2 regions of the Caulobacter sp. Root1472 genome follow, and region 2 is predicted to be linked to the other one. Evidence: predicted binding sites of a transcription regulator. Region 2 holds the regulator's gene; the other holds the start of a gene.
What was found. Region 2 encodes LexA, which represses DNA repair genes until DNA is damaged. Its sites were predicted from a motif close to ATGTTCNCNANNTGTTCT; they were not measured.
Positions count from the first base shown of each region.

Region 1: the regulator LexA is predicted to act here: its motif matches at 6,653-6,670, upstream of recA (recombinase RecA).

Region 1 is NZ_LMFX01000045.1:113,610-122,417, forward strand. Features, by position in the region: gene ASD47_RS21940 (SulP family inorganic anion transporter) at 1-608, shown strand, start outside; gene ASD47_RS21945 (acyltransferase) at 686-1,777, shown strand; gene ASD47_RS21950 (GNAT family N-acetyltransferase) at 1,796-2,314, opposite strand; gene ASD47_RS21955 (DUF4440 domain-containing protein) at 2,380-2,757, shown strand; gene ASD47_RS21960 (DUF885 family protein) at 2,923-4,752, shown strand; gene ASD47_RS21965 (EAL domain-containing protein) at 4,903-6,507, opposite strand; gene recA (recombinase RecA) at 6,774-7,844, shown strand; gene alaS (alanine--tRNA ligase) at 8,332-8,808, shown strand, end outside.
Region 2 is NZ_LMFX01000001.1:143,757-152,564, forward strand. Features, by position in the region: gene gltX (glutamate--tRNA ligase) at 1-367, opposite strand, end outside; gene ASD47_RS00675 (ComEC/Rec2 family competence protein) at 423-2,630, shown strand; gene ASD47_RS00680 (GFA family protein) at 2,669-3,103, shown strand; gene lexA (transcriptional repressor LexA) at 3,263-3,964, opposite strand; gene ASD47_RS00690 (DUF5990 family protein) at 4,403-4,822, shown strand; gene trpC (indole-3-glycerol phosphate synthase TrpC) at 4,830-5,618, opposite strand; gene trpD (anthranilate phosphoribosyltransferase) at 5,615-6,640, opposite strand; gene ASD47_RS00705 (aminodeoxychorismate/anthranilate synthase component II) at 6,644-7,240, opposite strand; gene ASD47_RS00710 (hypothetical protein) at 7,336-7,920, shown strand; gene ASD47_RS00715 (DUF488 family protein) at 7,901-8,530, shown strand; gene ASD47_RS00720 (DUF488 family protein) at 8,527-8,808, shown strand, end outside.

The DNA.
Region 1 (8,808 bases), on a different contig from region 2:
GCCGGCTGTCGACCTTCTGGGCCGGGCTGTTCCTGCTGATCCTGATCCTGGTGCTGCGCGACTGGGTGGCCCGGATCCCGATGGCGGCCCTGGTGGCGGTGATGATCATGGTGTCGATCAAGACCTTCGACTGGAATTCGGTGACGAAGCTCCGCTCCACCCCGGTGCAGTCGACGATCGTCATGCTGGCGGTCACCGGGACGGTGCTGGCCACCCACGACCTGTCCAAGGGCGTGGTGCTGGGCGTGGTGCTCAGCGTCGTGTTCTTCGCCAGGAAGGTCGGCAAGGTGCTGTCCGTGCGCGAGATCCCGGCCGAAGACGAGACCGTGCGGCGGTACGCGGTCAGCGGCCAGATCTTCTTCGTCTCGGCCGACCTGTTCGCCGCGGCGTTCGAGTTCCACGGCAAGCCGCGCCGCGTCGAGATCGACCTCACGGGGGCCCACCTCTGGGACCTGACCGCCGTCGCCGCAGTCGACAAGGTCGTGTTCCGCTACCGCCGGCAGGGCGCGGAGGTCGAGGTCATCGGCATGAACCAGGCCGCCGCGACGCTGGTCGAGCGGGTGGGGCGTCATGACAAGACCCACTTGCCGGAGGGGGTGGGACATTAGGGGCAAGGACACGCCGCAAGGGCACGTCGCCGGCCACCGAGCTTGACCATCGCCCCGCCGCGTCCCATCCCAGGGCGATGAAAGCCTTCCCGCCGCTGAAGCCCGACTCCGAGGACATGCTGCACCTGGACGCCCTGCGCATCGTCGGGGCGCTGATGATCGTGGTCTTCCACTTCAACCGCTACATCAACCTGGATGGGCGCTGGCCGGTAGCGGACGACATGATCAAGGGCTTCAGCCTGATCGTGGACCTATTCTTCCTGATCTCCGGCTATGTGATGGCGGCGATCTATACCGGCCGGCTGACCAGCTGGAGCAAGTACGGGACCTTCCTGAAGAAGCGGGTGGCGCGGCTGGGGCCGCTGCACTGGGCGACCATGCTGGTGTTCATCGGCGTCTGGGCAGCCGGGGTGATGGGCTGGGGCGGCGACGTCGATCCCAAGCGCTACGATCTCTCCTGCATCGCGCCCAACGTCCTGTTCGTCCACGCCTGGCATACCTGCCACAGCCAGACCTGGAACTTCGTTAGCTGGGCGATCAGCGGCGAGATGGGCCTGTACCTGGCCCTGCCGCTGCTGTTCTGGATCACGGCGCGGGGGCGGGTCGTCACGGCCCTGGTGGCGGTGGCCAGCTTCGTGCTGCTGCTGCTCAACCCCGACGGCGAGATGCCCTTCCACCAGTGGACCTGGAACTTCGGGGTGCTGCGGGCCGTGCCGGGCTTCCTGCTGGGTATGCTGGCGTTCCAGCTGCGCGCGCCGCTGGGCAAGCTGCCGTTCGCGCGCTTCTGGATGTGGGGGCTGTTGGCGGTGTTCCTGGTCGCCTCGACCTTGCGGATCGAGCGCACCCTGCTGCTGCTGATCGTCTACGCCCTGGGCCTGGCCGGCGTCGCCGCCGACGCGGCCGGCCCGCAGGGCGGGATCAGCCGCCGCCTAGCCCCCTGGGCCCAGCTGAGCTTCAGCCTCTACCTGCTGCACCCGATCGCCCTGAAGATGGGGATCAACTGGGTCGGGGTGGCCGCCTGGGGCCTGAACGGCGACGCCCTGCGGCTTTGGGTGCTGTTCTGGGTTCTGGCCCTGATCCCGCTGGCCTATCTGTCGCTGGTGCTGTTCGAGCGCCCGGCGCGGGACTGGATCAGCGGGCTGGGCCAGAAGAGGGCGCGCGCCCATTGAGAGCAGGGGGCAAGCGCCCTATCCCCGCTGCATCAGCACCGTCGGGGCCTCGCGATAGGTGGTCCGCGCCACCTCCAGGAAGCCCATCTTCGCAGCCAGGTTCAGGGAGGCGGTGTTGTCCGGGTCGATGATGCAGACCACCGGCGCGTCGCCCCATTGATCGCGGGCCCAGGACAGGGCGCCGGCGATCGCCTCGCTGGCGAAGCCCTGGCCGTGGGCCCAGGAGCACAGGGCCCAGCCCATTTCCGGGACGCCGTCGATCGAGGGCTGGATGCCGCGGTGGAAGTCGGCGAAGCCGATCTCGCCGACATAGCGCCCGGTCGCCGTCTCGCGCGCGCCCCAGTAGCCATAGCCCAGCACCGCCCACAGGCCGCGGGCCCGCAGCAGGCGCTGCCAGCTCTCCTCCGGCGTCGAGGTGCGGCCGCCGATGTGGCGGGTGACCATCGGGTCGCTCCACATCGCCGCGCTGTCCTCGAAATCGGACGCCTGGGGCGGGCTCAGGGTCAGGCGGGCGGTGGTCAGGGTCGGGGGAATCATCGGCGTTCCGGAAGTTGGCGCGCCAGCCTATACCGGGCCGCGTCGCCCGCCAGGGACCAGAGATCATGACCGCGCCGCAAGACGCCATCGCCGCCCGCCGCAAGCTGACCAACCGGCTGATCGCCGGCAAGGACGCCCGCCGCCTGGCGCCGTTCTTCGCGCCGGACATCAAGGTGATCGTCGGCGACGGCTCGCTGATCCTGGGGGCGCGCGACGTCCTGGAGGCCTTCGCCAGCCAGTTCGCCGATCCCGCCTTCGTGGCCTATGTCCGCACGACCGAGCGCATCGACCTGGACGCCGCCGGCCAGCGGGCCGCCGAGCACGGGACCTGGGTCGGCACGACGCGCGGCGCGGCCGACACGAGCGGGACTTACCTGGCGACTTGGCGCAAGGTCACCGGCCAGTGGGTGATCGAGAACGAGCTGTTCGTGACCTTGAGCTGAATGGGCGACGCGCCCACGGGCACGTCCATCCAGAACAGGGCCGTGGAAGGAATGCGTGTCCTCGTTTTCGCGCAAGATGACGGGAAATTAATGCCGGCGCCGTTGCCGAGCCGCGAAAGCCCCTCTACCCCTTTGCGTTCAAATTTCGAGGGAAGGGGCCCCGCCTTGCAAAACCGCCGTCAGATGCTGCTGTCCACCGTCGCCGTCGGCCTAGCCGCCGCGACCCCGGGCCTCGCCCTGGCTCAGGCCGCGCCGGCCTCCGGCGAGAGCGCCAAGCTCAACGCCCTGTTCGACGCCATCATGGCCAAGCAGTTGCGGCAGTCGCCCGAGTCGGCCACGGGCCTGGGCCTGGACGTCGGCGACCTAGCCTGGACCAAGTCGCAGCTGGGCGACCGCTCGTTCGCCGCCATCGCCGCCGGAATCGCCCAGACCAAGCAGCAACTGGCCGACCTGCGGGCCATCGACCGCAAGCAACTGTCCGGCATGGACGTGATCAACTACGACACCGTCGAGTTCACCCTGGCCGTGCAGGATGAGGGCAACAGCAAGTTCACCTACGCCGGTGGCGGTTCGGGCGCGCCCTATGTGCTCAGCCAGCTGACGGGCTCCTACCAGTCCTATCCCGACTTCCTCGACACCCAGCATTCGATCGAGACCAAGGCCGACGCCGACGCCTATCTGTCGCGCATGGAAGCCTTCGCCCGGCTGATGGACCAGGAGGCCGCGATCGCCCAGCGCGACTACGCCGACGGCGTGATCCCGCCTGACTTCATCATCGACAAGGCCCTGGTCCAGATGAAGGCCTTCGCCGGCACGCCCACCGCCGAGGCGCCGCTGGTGCTGTCGGTGGCCCGCCGGACCAAGGACAAGAACATCCCCGGCGACTGGGCCGGCGAGGCGAGCAAGATCTACGAGAACTCGGTGCTGCCCGCCCTGAAGCGCCAGATCGCCCTGCTGGAGAGCGTCCGCCCCAAGGCCACGCACGACGCCGGCGTCTGGCGCCTGAAAGACGGCGGCGACTACTACGCCGTGTCGCTGAAGAACTACACGACCTCGACCCTGACCCCCGACGAGATCCACCAGCTGGGCCTGGACCTGGTGAAGTCGATCTCGGTCCAGGCCGACAAGCTGTTCAAGAGCATCGGCATGACCAAGGGCACGGTCGGCGAGCGGATGGCCGAGCTGGGCAAGGACATCTACGAGAACACCGACGCGGCCAAGGAACAGCTGATCAAGGACCTGAACGTCAAGGCGGCCTGGATCCAGAAGCAGTTGCCGGCCTATTTCGGCGCCCTGCCCAAGGCTTCGCTGGAGATCCGCCGCGTGCCCAAGGCCATTGAGGCCGGCGCGCCGGGCGGCTACTACAACTCGCCCTCGCTGGACGGCAAGCGTCCGGGGATCTACTGGATCAACCTGCGCGACACCAAGGAGCAGGCCAAGTACACCCTGACCACCCTGACGGTGCACGAGGGCGTTCCCGGCCACCACCTGCAGCTGTCGCTGTCGAACGAAGCCCAGGGCCTGCCCCTGCTGCGCAAGACGATCGGCAATTCGGGCTACGCCGAGGGCTGGGCGCTCTATTCCGAAGAGCTGGCCGTCGAGATGGGCATCTACAAGGACGATCCGCGCGGCCACATCGGCATGCTGCACGACGCCCTGTTCCGGGCCGTCCGCCTCGTGGTCGACAGCGGCATGCACTACAAGAAGTGGACCCGCGAGCAGGCCGTGAAGTACATGGCCGAGACCATGGGCGACGAGGAAAGCGGCACGATCACCGAGATCGAACGCTATGTCGTCTGGCCGGGCCAGGCCTGCAGCTACATGATCGGCAAGATCACCTGGCTGCGGGCCCGCGAGCGGGCCAGGAAGGCTCTGGGCAAGAAATTCGACATCCGCCAGTTCCACGACGCCGGCCTGCTGGCGGGCATGACCCCGCTGACCGTGCTGGACCGCGTCATCGACGACTATATCGCCAAGACCAAGGCGGGGAAGTAAGAAGAGAGCGCTTTCCCTCCCCTCTATGGGGAGGGTGGCCCCGAAGGGGTCGGGTGGGGTTCGGTGCAGAGCCTGGCTGAGTCCAGGGGCCCCCACCCACCAGCTTCGCTGGTCCCCCTCCCCATGAAAGGGGAGGGAAGGGCGGCGGCTCTACCCCCAACCCTCCGACACGCCAGCCCGGCGCGCCGCCGGCGTGACCGAACCGATCTTCAGCGCCGGCTGCGGCTGGTCGGTGGGCTTGCCGAACAGCCAGCCCTGGGCGAAGTCGACGCCGGCCTTGCGGACCAGGTCCTCGATCTCGACGGTCTCGACCATCTCGGCCACGGTGCGGATCTTCAGGTCGCGGCACAGCTCGACCAGCCGCCGCACCATGGCCCCTTCGCGACCGTTGCCGGCCAGTTCGCGGACATAGCGGCCGTCGATCTTGACGATGTCCAGGCTCAGTTCCTGCAGATAGGCGAACGACGAGGCCCCGGCCCCGAAATCGTCCAGGCAGACCAGGGAGCCCAGGGACCGCAGGGCCTGGATGTGCTGGTTGGCGCGCGGCAGGTCGTCGATGGCGCTGGTCTCGGTGATCTCGAAGATCAGCCGGCCCTTGGCCACATCGGCCTTGGCCAGCAGCCGGCCGATGTGGTCGACGAAGCCCTCGTCGACGATGGTGCGGCCCGAGACGTTGATCGCCAGCTTCAGCGTCCCCGAACGGTCGGAAGCCAGCCGCTTGACCGCCATCTCGGCGATCGCGTGGTCAAGCTCGGCGATCAGGTCGAACTCCTCGGCCATGCGGATCAGCTGGAACGGGCTGCCGCCGTCCTCGAAGCGCACCAGGGCCTCGTGGTGGTGGGCGGCGCCGGTCTTCAGGTCGACCACCGGCTGGTAGGCCAGGGTGAAGCGGCGTTGGCTGACCGCCACGCCCAGCGCCCCGGCCCGCGACAGGGTGCGCTTGACCGACCGGTTCATCGCCTCGGACAGGCTCAGCGGCGGCGTGTCCTTCAGGCCTTCGCGCAGGAAATCGTCGAGAGCGTAGCGCAGGGCCTTGAGACCTCGCGAGGGCGCCAGGCCCGCGTCGAACGGCACGACCTGGGCGCTGGCCTGGACCTCGGTGGCGCGGGTCAGGCGCTGGGCCATGTCGTCAGCGTGGTCGGCCTTGGCGCGGACCAGGGCGAAGCGGTCGGGCGACAGGCGGGTGGCCATGCCGCCGGCGTGCGACTCGGCCCGCACGGCGCCGGCCAGTTTCAGGTCGAGGGCGCGGGCCTCGGGCTGGGACAGCCGTTGGCGCATGACGTCCAGGTCCGAGAAGTCGACCATGGCCAGCTCGAGCTCCAGCCCGGTGACGCGCGCCGCCTCGAACAGGCCGCGGGCGATGTGCTCGAAGCTCTCGCGGTTGCGCAGGCCTTCGTCGTCAAGCTGGCCCGCGGGCGCGTTGGCCGGCGTGACCGAGACCGAGATCCGGCCGCGGTTTTCGGGCAGGGCGCGCAGGGTCAGGTTCACATGACGCGGCGGTTCGCCGGCCAGGCGCACCGTGACCGGACCGCGCCTCTGGCCGTCGTCGATCACCTGGGTGACGGCGTCGATCAGCGGGCGGTCGACGGCGGCGAACAGGGCAGGCCAGGCCTGGCCCGTCAGGGCCCGCTCGTCCCGGCCCATCAGCCGCTGGGCCGCGCCGAGCGCCAGGGTCACCCGGCCGTTCTCGACTTCCAGCAGAAGGTCAGCGCTGGCGAAGGCCAGTCCCAATAGGCGGCGCGGATCGATCGACAAGACGGAAATCCCCCCGGAAGAAGCGCAGGATCGCCGGCCGGCGTTAAGGACGCGTTTCAGTCGAGCGGGGTTCGGGTTCCCGGCAGTCTTCTTCGATGGGTTCATGGCGATGCGACCGATCTTGACGCATGCGCTCTCTACGATAAGAACATGTTGCGAACATGGAACAAAACATGTACGCATTAATCATTCCACAGGCGGGTGGGCGCGGCGGTCGCGAACCTCCGATCCGACAGTCGGAATCATGGAATAAGGGCGGACCAACAATGAGCAACCAGGCGGCTTTGAAACTCGTGGGCAAGGAAGACGGCGACAAGCAACGCGCCCTCGAGGCGGCGCTGGCCCAGATCGATCGGGCGTTCGGCAAGGGCTCGGTGATGAAGCTGGGCGAGAAGGGCAAGGTCGAGATGGAATCGATTTCCACCGGCTCGCTCGGCCTGGACATCGCGCTCGGCATCGGCGGCCTGCCCAAGGGGCGGGTGATCGAGATCTACGGTCCGGAAAGCTCGGGCAAGACCACCCTGGCCCTGCACGTGGTGGCCGAGTGCCAGAAGGCCGGCGGCACCGCCGCCTTCGTCGACGCCGAGCACGCCCTGGACCCGGGCTACGCCTTCAAGCTGGGCGTCAATCTCGACAACCTGCTGGTCTCGCAGCCCGACAACGGCGAGCAGGCCCTGGAGATCACCGACACCCTGGTGCGCTCGGGCGCGGTCGACATCGTGGTCGTGGACTCCGTCGCGGCCCTGACGCCCAAGGCCGAGATCGAGGGCGAGATGGGCGACAGCCTGCCGGGCCTGCAGGCCCGCCTGATGAGCCAGGCGCTGCGCAAGCTGACGGCCTCGATCAACAAGGCCAACACCATCGTCATCTTCATCAACCAGATCCGTCACAAGATCGGGGTGATGTACGGCAGCCCGGAAACCACCACCGGCGGCAACGCCCTGAAGTTCTACGCCTCGGTCCGCCTGGACATCCGCCGCACCGGTTCGATCAAGAACCGCGACGAGATCGTCGGCAACAATGTTCGGGTCAAGGTGGTCAAGAACAAGGTGGCCCCGCCGTTCCGCGAGGTCGAGTTCGACATCATGTACGGCGAGGGCATCTCCAAGCTGGGCGAGATCATCGACCTGGGCGTCAAGGCCGGGATCATCGACAAGGCCGGCTCGTGGTTCTCGTACAACAGCCAGCGCATCGGCCAGGGTCGCGACAATGTCCGCGAGTTCCTCAAGGCCAACAAGGACCTGGCCGCCGAGATCGAGGCCGCCGTGCGCCAGTCTTCCCGGAAGATCGAGGAAGAGCTGCTGGTCGGCGGTCCGGACGACGACGGCGACGAATAAGACTTCCCCGGTTCAGGCTCCCCCTAGGGCGTCTGGATCGGTCGAAGGTTTCGCGGCCGCCGCCCGCAGCGGGCGACCCCGCCTCATAGCCCGCCGCGCACACCGCCTCGGCAGGCCGCGATCCCCGGACGCCTGGACCCCATGCCAGGCGTCCGATTTCGTTTCTCCTCCCCCTCTGGGGGAGGCGGCCCGCAGGGCCGGAGGGGGCTGCGGAGCCGGCCACCCAAGTCCTTCCCCTGTGGGGGAGGGGGCGGCGAAGCCGACGGAGGGGGGCGTGGTCGGCCGACGACCATGATCCGGATCGACGATCCCGCGACTTCCCCGACCCGCCGCTTCGCGACCGCAGTCTTCGACGGGGCTGACCCAGCGCCTCCAACACGCTTCCTCGCCCGGTGACCACCAAGGCGATTTCCACATCGCTTGAAACCGCGCTATGCAGCCCCGACCTCCGGTTCGACCGGACCCAGTACGAACACCCGAGACGCCGATGCCCAGCCTCAACGAGATCCGCAGCACCTTCCTGAACTATTTCGGCGCGGCCGATCACGCCATCGTCCCGTCGGCGCCGCTGGTGCCGCAGAACGATCCGACCCTGCTGTTCGTCAACGCCGGCATGGTGCCGTTCAAGAACGTGTTCACGGGCGCCGAGAGCCCGCCGCATCCGCGCGCGACCTCGTCGCAGAAGTGCGTCCGGGCCGGCGGCAAGCACAACGACCTGGACAATGTCGGCTATACCGCCCGTCACCACACCTTCTTCGAGATGCTGGGCAATTTCTCGTTCGGCGACTACTTCAAGGAACAGGCGATCACCCACGCCTGGACGCTGCTGACCCGCGACTTCGCCCTGCCCAAGGACAAGCTGCTGGTCACCGTCTACCACACCGACGACGAGGCCGCCGACCTCTGGAAGAAGATCGCGGGGCTGGACGACAGCCGCATCATCCGCATCCCAACCAACGACAAT
Region 2 (8,808 bases):
CGGCCCGCGCGGCCTCGCGGGCCGCGGCCAGCTCCTCGACGGTCATCCAGCAGCGATAAGCGCGGCCGGCGGCCAGCATCTCCTCCACCACGGCGCGGTGACGGTCGGCGCGGCTATACTGGAAGACCACCTCGTCGTCGGACTTCAGGCCCAGCCAGTCCAGGCCTTCGAAGATCGCGGCGACGGCCGCCTCGGTCGAACGCTCGCGATCGGTGTCCTCGACGCGAACAAGGAACTTCCCACCCGTATGGCGTGCATATAACCAGTTGAACAGCGCGGTGCGTGCGCCGCCGATATGCAGGAAGCCGGTTGGCGACGGGGCGAAGCGGGTGACGACGCCTGAGGGGGGCGAGGGGGAATTGGTCATCGGGATCAAGGCTGACGAACTGGAGGCCACGGACGTGGCGAGGACGTCACCGGACATGTCCGGTGGCTGGGCGGCGCGTCTTAGCACGCGTCTTCGCGCGCGTCCTAGCGTGGGAGCGGTAACAGCTTCGCTGATCGACGAGATCGACGCCAATCGCGAGCGCTGGATGCTGTGGTCGCCGGTGGCCTTCGGCCTCGGCGCGGCCGGCTACCTGGAACTGAGGGCCGAGCCGTCCTGGGCGTTGCTGGCCGGACTGGCGGCCGGATTGGCGATTCTGGCGGCGCTGATCGGGCGGCGGTCGGCGACGGGGCTGTCGGTGGTCCTGGTGCTGGCGACCTTCCTGGCGGCCGGGGCGCTGGCCGGCAAGGTCCGCTCGCACGCGGTGGCCGCGCCGATCCTGGCGGGCGAGCGGACGGTGATGACGATCGACGGCTTCGTGGTCGACGTGGTCAGTCCCGGCGCGGGCGGGCCGCGGCTGCTGATCGCGCCGGTGCGGATCAGCCGCCTGGCTCCGGAGGACACGCCCAAGCGAGTGCGGGTGACCGTCGAGGCCGAGGACATCCCCGCGCCCGGCCAGGCGATCCGCCTGCGGGCCATGCTGGGACCGCCGCCGCCGCCGGCCGCGCCGGGAGCCTACGACTTCGCCCGCGACGCCTGGTTCCACGGCGTGGGCGGCGTCGGCTTCGCGATCGGACAGTCCCAACCCGCCACCCTGGACCCGCCGCCGTGGCGCCTGCGGGCGGCCATGGCGGTCAACGCCTTCCGCTGGCGGCTGGCCAGCCGCATCGTCGAGGACATGGGCGTGGCGCGCGGCGGCGTCGCCGCGGCCATGGTCACCGGCCACGAGGCCTGGATCACCCAGGACCAGACCGACGCCATGCGCGCTTCGGGCCTGGCCCACATCCTGTCGATCTCGGGCCTGCACATGGCCATCGTCGGGGGCTTCGCCTTTGGCCTGGTGCGGCTGCTGATCGCCGCCTGGCCCTGGGCGGCGCTGCGGGTTCCGGGCAAGAAGGTCGCGGCCGTGGCGGGCCTGGCGGCCGTCGCGACCTATCTTGTCATTTCGGGCGCGCCGCCGCCGGCCCTGCGGGCGGCGATCACCGCCACGGTGGCCTTCGCCGCCATCCTGTTCGACCGGCAGGCCATCACCCTGCATGGGCTGGCGATCGCCGCCCTGGTCATCCTGATCGTCCAGCCGGAGTCCGCGGGCGCGCCAGGGTTCCAGATGTCGTTCGCCGCCACCGCCGCCCTGGTGGCCCTGGCCGAGGCCTGGCCGCGCCCGGTGCGGGAGATTTCCGCCCCCTGGTGGATCCGGGCCATCCAGGGCGCGCTCAGCTGGCTGGCGGTCAGCGTCGGCGCCAGTTTCGTGGCCGGCATGGCGACCGGGCCGTTCGCCATGCAGCACTTCAACCGCGTCGCCGTCTGGGGACTGCCGGCCAACCTGCTGGTCGCGCCGCTGTCGTCGTTCGTGATCATGCCGTTCCTGGCCCTGGGCGCGGCGCTGGAGCCCTTCGGCCTGGGCCGGCCGTTCCTGGCGATCGCCGGCTGGGGCATCGCCGCGATGATGGGGATCGCCAACGGCTTCGCCAGCGCCGGCGGCGCCCAGAAGGTGGTGGCCAGCGGCCCGCCGTTCACCCTGGCCCTGGCCTTCGTCGGCCTGATGCTGCTGTGCCTGTGGCGCGGCCGCCTGCGCTGGCTGGGCGCGCCCCTGGCCCTGGCCGTGGCCCTGTGGCCGCGCGCGGCGCCGCCCGACGCCTGGATCGCGCCGGACGGGACCACGGCGGCCGTGCGCCAGGGCCGCGAGGCGGTGCTGCTGCGCCCCGACGCCCGCCGGTTCGGGGCCGAGCTGTGGAGCCGTCGCCGCGGCCTGACCCTGCCGGACAGCGCCGCGCCCAGCCCGCTCTACGCCTGCGACCGGCGCGCCTGCGCCCCCGCCGCCGGAGCGCCCGTGGCCCTGGCCCTGTCGTGGAGCAAGGCCGCGCCCGACGCCGACGGCCTGGCGGCGATGTGCGCCGAGGCCGAGATCGTGGTGCTGCGCGGCGTCGCGCCGTCCATCCCCCCGGCCTGCCGCGACCGCATCGTGCTCGACGCCGACGACTTCGCCGCGGGTGGGGCGGCCGAGCTCTATCGGCGCGGCGGCGAATGGTGGATCGTCTGGGCCCAGCCGTTGAGGGGCGTCCGACCGTGGACTGGACCGCCGCCTGAACCCCGGTGGATGCCCGACGGGCCGATGACCCGTTCGCCGAACGCAAAGGCCTTCTGAGCCGAGCGGCGCTTCGGGCGTTTAGGCCGGGACGAGCGATGGAGACGATCATGGAGCGGGAAGGCGGGTGCGCGTGTGGGGCGGTGCGCTATGTCACGACCGGCGGACCGCTGCGGGTTGGGCTGTGCCACTGCCTGACCTGCCGCAAGCGCCATGGCGCGCCGTTCAACGCCTTTGCGGCGTTCCGGGCGGACAAGGTGCGGATCGAGGGTTCACCGGCGATCTGGACCGGCGCCGAGCACGGCCTGATCCACGGCTGCCCGACCTGCGGCTCGCCGTTGTTCTGGACGGCGGCCTCCTGGCCTGAGAATGGCGAGGGGGACGGCGAGATCGAGATCCACCTGGGCGGGCTGGACGAGATCGGCCAGTTCACGCCGCAGTACGAGGTCTGGGTCAAGCGTCGCGAGCCCTGGCTGCCGCCGTTGAACGTGCCGCAATATGTGGAGAACCGGCCGGCGGGGATGGCGACCTAGGGGGCTTTCGTTCCATCGCCCAAACTCCGCTCATCCCGGCGAATGCCGGGACCCAGATGGCATGGTCGAGCGCCAAAACAGAAAGACGCCGAGTCCGTCCAATCAGACTCGGCGCCCTACGATCTGGGTCCCCGCATTCGCCGGGATGAGCGGATGAATCTAGTGATACCGCCGGATCAGCCCCACCAGCTTGCCCTGCACCTCGACCTGGTCGGGACCGAAGATGCGGGTTTCGTACTTGGGGTTGGCGGCCTCCAGGGCGATCGAGCCGCCCTTCTTGCGCAGGCGCTTGAGGGTGGCTTCCTCGCCGACCAGGGCCACGACGATCTCGCCGCTGTTGGCCGTGTCGCCCTTGCGGATGATCACATAGTCGCCGTCCAGGATGCCGGCCTCGATCATCGAGTCGCCTTGGACCTCGAGCACATAGTGCTCGCCGGCCCCCAGCATGGTCTCGGGCACCGGCAGGCGCTCACGCTCGTGCTGGATGGCGTCGATGGGCGTGCCGGCGGCGATGCGGCCCAGAATCGGCAGCTCGCGGGTGTTGTCGGCGGCGATCGGCGCCGGCGCGGCCGGAGCCTGGCCGCCGCCTTCCAGCACCTGGGGCTTGAAAGCGCCGCGGCCCTTCGGCGGCGCGGCCGCGGTGGCCTGCTGCGGCAGCTTGACCACCTCCAGCGCCCGGGCCCGGTGCGCCAGGCGGCGGATGAAGCCGCGCTCTTCCAGCGCCGTGATCAGTCGGTGGATGCCCGACTTGGACGCCAGGTCCAGCGCCTCCTTCATCTCGTCGAAGGAGGGGGAGACGCCGGTCTCCTTGATCCGTTCGTGGATGAACATCAGCAGCTCGTGCTGCTTGCGCGTGAGCATGTCCGGCCTCGCCAGTCGTCGCGGAACAAACCGCAAACCTCTGTGAATGTTCTCTAGGTGTTCTTCGTTGATGTCAAGTTAACGGTGTTCGGCGGAGAGGCGGTCGAATTCGCCTGTAAATTCAAGCCTCGGGCGTCCCGGATCGAACATCCAGGCGGGCTGGAGCGCAGCGCATTACCGAGAATCGGTCCCGCACGCCGCGCGATTGACCCACGCGGCCAAGGCGGCTGTAGTCGCGCCGGGATATCGGGGGAGACCGTCATGCACGAGGTTTGGCTGCTGAACGCCGGATAGCCGCGGGCCTTGTGGAGGACGCAGCCTTGACCCCGCGGTTCGGCGACGAACCCGCCGTATCGCAAGCGCAAGGCGGCGCGGATCCCATTCGTGTGGTGATGCGCCGAGACGAAACATCGAGCGTCACGGGCGCAGGAGGGTTGTATGGCGGCGGGTCAAACGATCAGGCTCAGGCTGACGATCCAGGACCCGGTCCCGGGGGTCGCCTACAGCTTGCAGAACAAGAAAAGCGAAGCGGTCGGGCAGGTCGTCGCCGCTGGCGGACCGCTGTCGTTCGATGTCCCCGTGCGGATCACGCCGGGGCCGAAATTCCTGGGAGAGTTCGTCCGCAGCGAAGGGCCGGTCCGGCGCTTCGTCTACATCGCCATCGGAGGCCAGGCCGGCCTGGCGGCGTCCCCCTGGAGCCGCCGCGCCAAGATCGACATCCACGCCCTGCCGACCGACCTGCTGGAGCAGGCGCTTGCCGGCAAGATCCTGGAGGCCCGCCTGCCGGGCAGGGACAAGGACGGCGGTCCGGCCTGCGCGGCGGTGCGCCCGCTCGGCGCCTGGCGGGTCGTGGAATGATCCAGCCCTAGCCCAGCAACGCCTTGGTCGCCGCCGCCACGTTCACCTGCCGCATCAGGCTTTCGCCGACCAGCATGGCCTTGGCGCCGGCTGCTTCCATGCGCACCACGTCGTCGTGGACGAACAGGCCGCTCTCGGTGACCAGCAGGGCGTCGGCGGGCGCCTGGGCGGCGAGACGTTCGGTGACGGCGAGGTCGACCACGAAGCTCTTGAGGTCGCGGTTGTTGATCCCCACCAGGGTGGAGCCGAGCTTGCCGGCCCGCTCCATCTCGGCCTCGTCATGCACCTCGACCAGGGCGTCCATGCCCAGGCGAGCGGCTTCGCTCATCAGGTCGGCGGCCAGGGCGTCGTCGATCATCGCCAGGATCACCAGGATGGCGTCGGCGCCGAGGGCGCGGCTCTCGGCCACCTGCCAGGGATCGACGAGGAAGTCCTTGCGGATGCAGGGCAGGGCGACGGCGGCGCGGGCGTCGATCAGGTAGCCGTCGGCGCCCTGGAAGCTGGGGCCGTCGGTCAGGATCGACAGACAGGCCGCGCCGCCCTCGGCGTAGGCGCGGGCCAGGGCCGGCGGGTCGAAGTCGGCGCGGATCAGGCCCTTGGACGGCGAGGCCTTCTTGATCTCGGCGATCAGCGACAGCTTGCCCGGCGCATGGCCGGCCTCCAGCGCGGCCTTGAAGCCGCGCGGGCTGCTGGCGGCCTTGGCGGCGGCGTCGACCTGGGCGAACGCACGCCGCCGTTTACGATCGGCCACGTCCTCGCGCTTGTAGGCGGCGATCTTGGCGAGAATGTCGGTCATGCGGCGATTTCTGAATTGGTGGCGGCGACCAGGCCGGCCAGGGCCGCCTTGGCCCGGCCGTCGTCGAGCACCGCGCCGGCCAGCTCGACACCCTCGCGCAGGGTCTCGACCCTGTCGGCCACCAGGAAGGCGGCGGCGGCGTTGAGCATGACGATGTCGCGATAGGCGCCCTTTTGGCCGTCCAGCAGGGCGGTCAGGGCGGCGGCGTTGAAGGCGGGGTCGCCGCCGGTGATGTCGGCCAGCGCCGCGCGCGGCAGGCCCACGGCCTCGGGGGTGATCGTGAACAGCCGCAGGGACCCGTCGCGCCATTCGGCGACCTCGGTCTCGCCGGTGGTGGTCAGTTCGTCCATGCCGGCCCCGTGCACCGACCAGGCGCGCTCCGCTCCCAAGGCCCCAAGAGCCTTGGCCACGGGTTCGACGAAGCGATGGGCCGAGACGCCGACGACCTGGCGCTTGGCCCCCGCGGGATTGGTCAGCGGGCCCAGCAGGTTGAAGATGGTGCGGAAACCCAGCTGCTGGCGGATCGGCGAGACGTGCTTCATCGCCCCGTGGTGCGACTGGGCGAACAGGAAGCAGATGCCGGCGGTGTCCAGCGCCTGGCGCTGCTGGACGAGGGAGGCGTCGATATTGACCCCCAGGGCGGCCAGGACGTCGGCGGTGCCCGACTTGCTGGTGATCGCCCGGTTGCCGTGCTTGGCCACCTTCAGCCCGCCGCCGGCCGCCACGAAGCCCACGGCGGTCGAGATGTTCAGGGTGTGCAGGCCGTCGCCGCCGGTGCCGCAGACGTCGACCACGTCATAGGGGTGGTCCAGGTGGATGGCCGCGCGGCGCATGGCGCGGGCGCAGGCGGTGATCTCGCCCACCGTCTCGCCGCGCAGGCGCATGGCGGTGACCGCCGCGGCCACCTGGGCGGGGGTCGGCTCGCCGCGCAGGCAGGCGGCGAAGAAGGTCTCGGCGTCGTCCTCGTCCAGGGTCTGGCCGTCGGCCAGCTTGGCCAGCAGGGGCTTGAAGGCGTCCGACATCGCCTAGACCCAGATCGCCGCGTCGCGCTGGACCTTGGCCAGGTCCAGGAAGTTGGCCAGCAGCTGGTGGCCGCCCTCGGTGGCGATCGACTCCGGGTGGAACTGCACGCCGTAGACCGGCCGGGTCTTGTGCTGGACGCCCATGATCTCGCCGTCCTCGGTCCAGGCGGTGATCTCCAGGTCGTCGGGCAGGGTGGCCTTGTCGACCGCCAGGCTGTGATAGCGGGTGGCGATGAACGGGTTGGGCAGGCCCTTGAACACGCCCTGGTCGTTGTGGAAGATCTTGCTGGTCTTGCCGTGCATCACTTCCTTGGCGCGGATCACGTCGCCGCCATAGGCCTGGCCGATGGCCTGGTGGCCCAGGCACACGCCGAGAATCGCCAGGTCCTCCGGCGCGCCGCGCAGCAGCGGCAGACAGATGCCGGCCTGGTCGGGGGCCTTGGGGCCCGGCGACAGCAGCACGGCGTTGGGCCGCAGGCCCAGGGCCTCCTGCACCGACAGGTCGTCGTTGCGATGCACGACGGTGTCGGCCCCCAGCTCGTTCAGATAGTGGACGAGGTTGTAGGTGAAGCTGTCGTAGTTATCGATGACCAGGATCATGACGCCGCCTTTCGCCGCTTGCTTCTAGGGGCAACCACGCCGCAGGCCAAGTCATCCGATGTTGCGTCGCCGGCTTTGAACTGGATCGCGGCGTGATGATCCGGCCCGAGCCGGAGCCGGCGGGCTTCTGGGAGGCCAAGGTCTGCGGGCCCAACACCACCTTCCATCCCGGCCATGTGGTGGAGTTTCGCGGCGAGCGCCCCCAGACCGCCTTGCCGCACAACACCGAGGACATCGTGGTCGGCGGCCGGCCGCGCAGGATTGCCGTGCTGAGCGCCGACGGCTTCCGACAGGCGCTGGCGCGGGCGGCGGCCTTTTCGCCCCAGGCGGTGTTCGGCGGCCATCTGCGGTTCGACCGCGACAAGGCCTATGTGCCCGCGGGCGCGCCGTGCGGGTCGCTGGCCTGCCAGACCATCGATGCGGCCAGCTTCAAGCTTTTCGACCAGCCCTACAGGGACGAGCACAAGCTTCGCGCCGAACTGGAGGTCGCTGGCCATGTCCTGCACCTCGGCGTGGCGGCCAAGGCGCTGAAGCAGGCCTTCGAGAAGGAGGGGCTGGCCGCCGCCCAGGCCCTGGCGCCCAAGGCGGGGCGGGCCCAGGTGCGGCTGGGGCTGGCGCGTCCCTTCAAGGAGCATCTCGATCAGTGCTATCTTCAGGTCAATGGACTCCACGCCCTCTGACCCCCGCGTCCTGACGATCGGCCACTCGACCCACAGCTGGGAGCGGTTCGAGCGCCTGCTGCTGGGCGCCGGCGTCACGGCGGTGGCCGACGTGCGCACCAGCCCCTGGTCGCGCCATACGCCGCAGTTCAACCGCGACGCCCTGGCCGAAAGGCTCAAGGGCGCGGGCCTGGCCTATGTCTATCTCGGGGACGCCCTGGGCGGCCGGCCGACCGGGGCGCACCTGTTCGACGACGGGGTGGCCGACTACGAGGCCATGGCCGCCGAACCGGCGTTCAAGGCGGGGCTGGAGCGGGTGCGCAAAGGGGCCGAGCGCCACGTCGTGGCCCTGATGTGCGCCGAGCAGGAGCCCCTGGACTGCCATCGCTGCCTGCTGGTGTCGCGCCAATTGAAGGCGATGGGCCTGGCGGTCTCGCACGTGCTGCCGGACGGCCAGGTCGAGCCGCACGCGGCGACGGAACGCCGGCTGCTGGTCTGCGAAGGGCTGGAGCACGACGACTTCCTGGAAGGTCCCGAAGAGCGCCTGGCGCGAGCCTATCGCCAGCGCGCCCGCAAGGCCGCCTATGCGGAGGATCAGCCGGAAACGGCGGTGCTCGGCGCCGCCGGATGACCGACGTCTGCACGATCGGCTTCACCCGGACCACGGCCAGGGGCTTCTTCGAGCGCCTGAAGGCGGCCCAGGTGCGGGCGGTGATCGACGTGCGCCTGCACAATACCTCGCAGCTGGCCGGTTTCGCCAAGGCCGACGACCTGGCCTTCTTCCTCGGCGAGATCGGCGGCATGGCCTATCGCCGCGAGCCGCTGCTGGCGCCGTCGGACGACATCCTCAAGGCGTTCAAGCGCGACAAGGGCGACTGGCGCCTCTACGAGACCCGCTTTCTGAGCTTG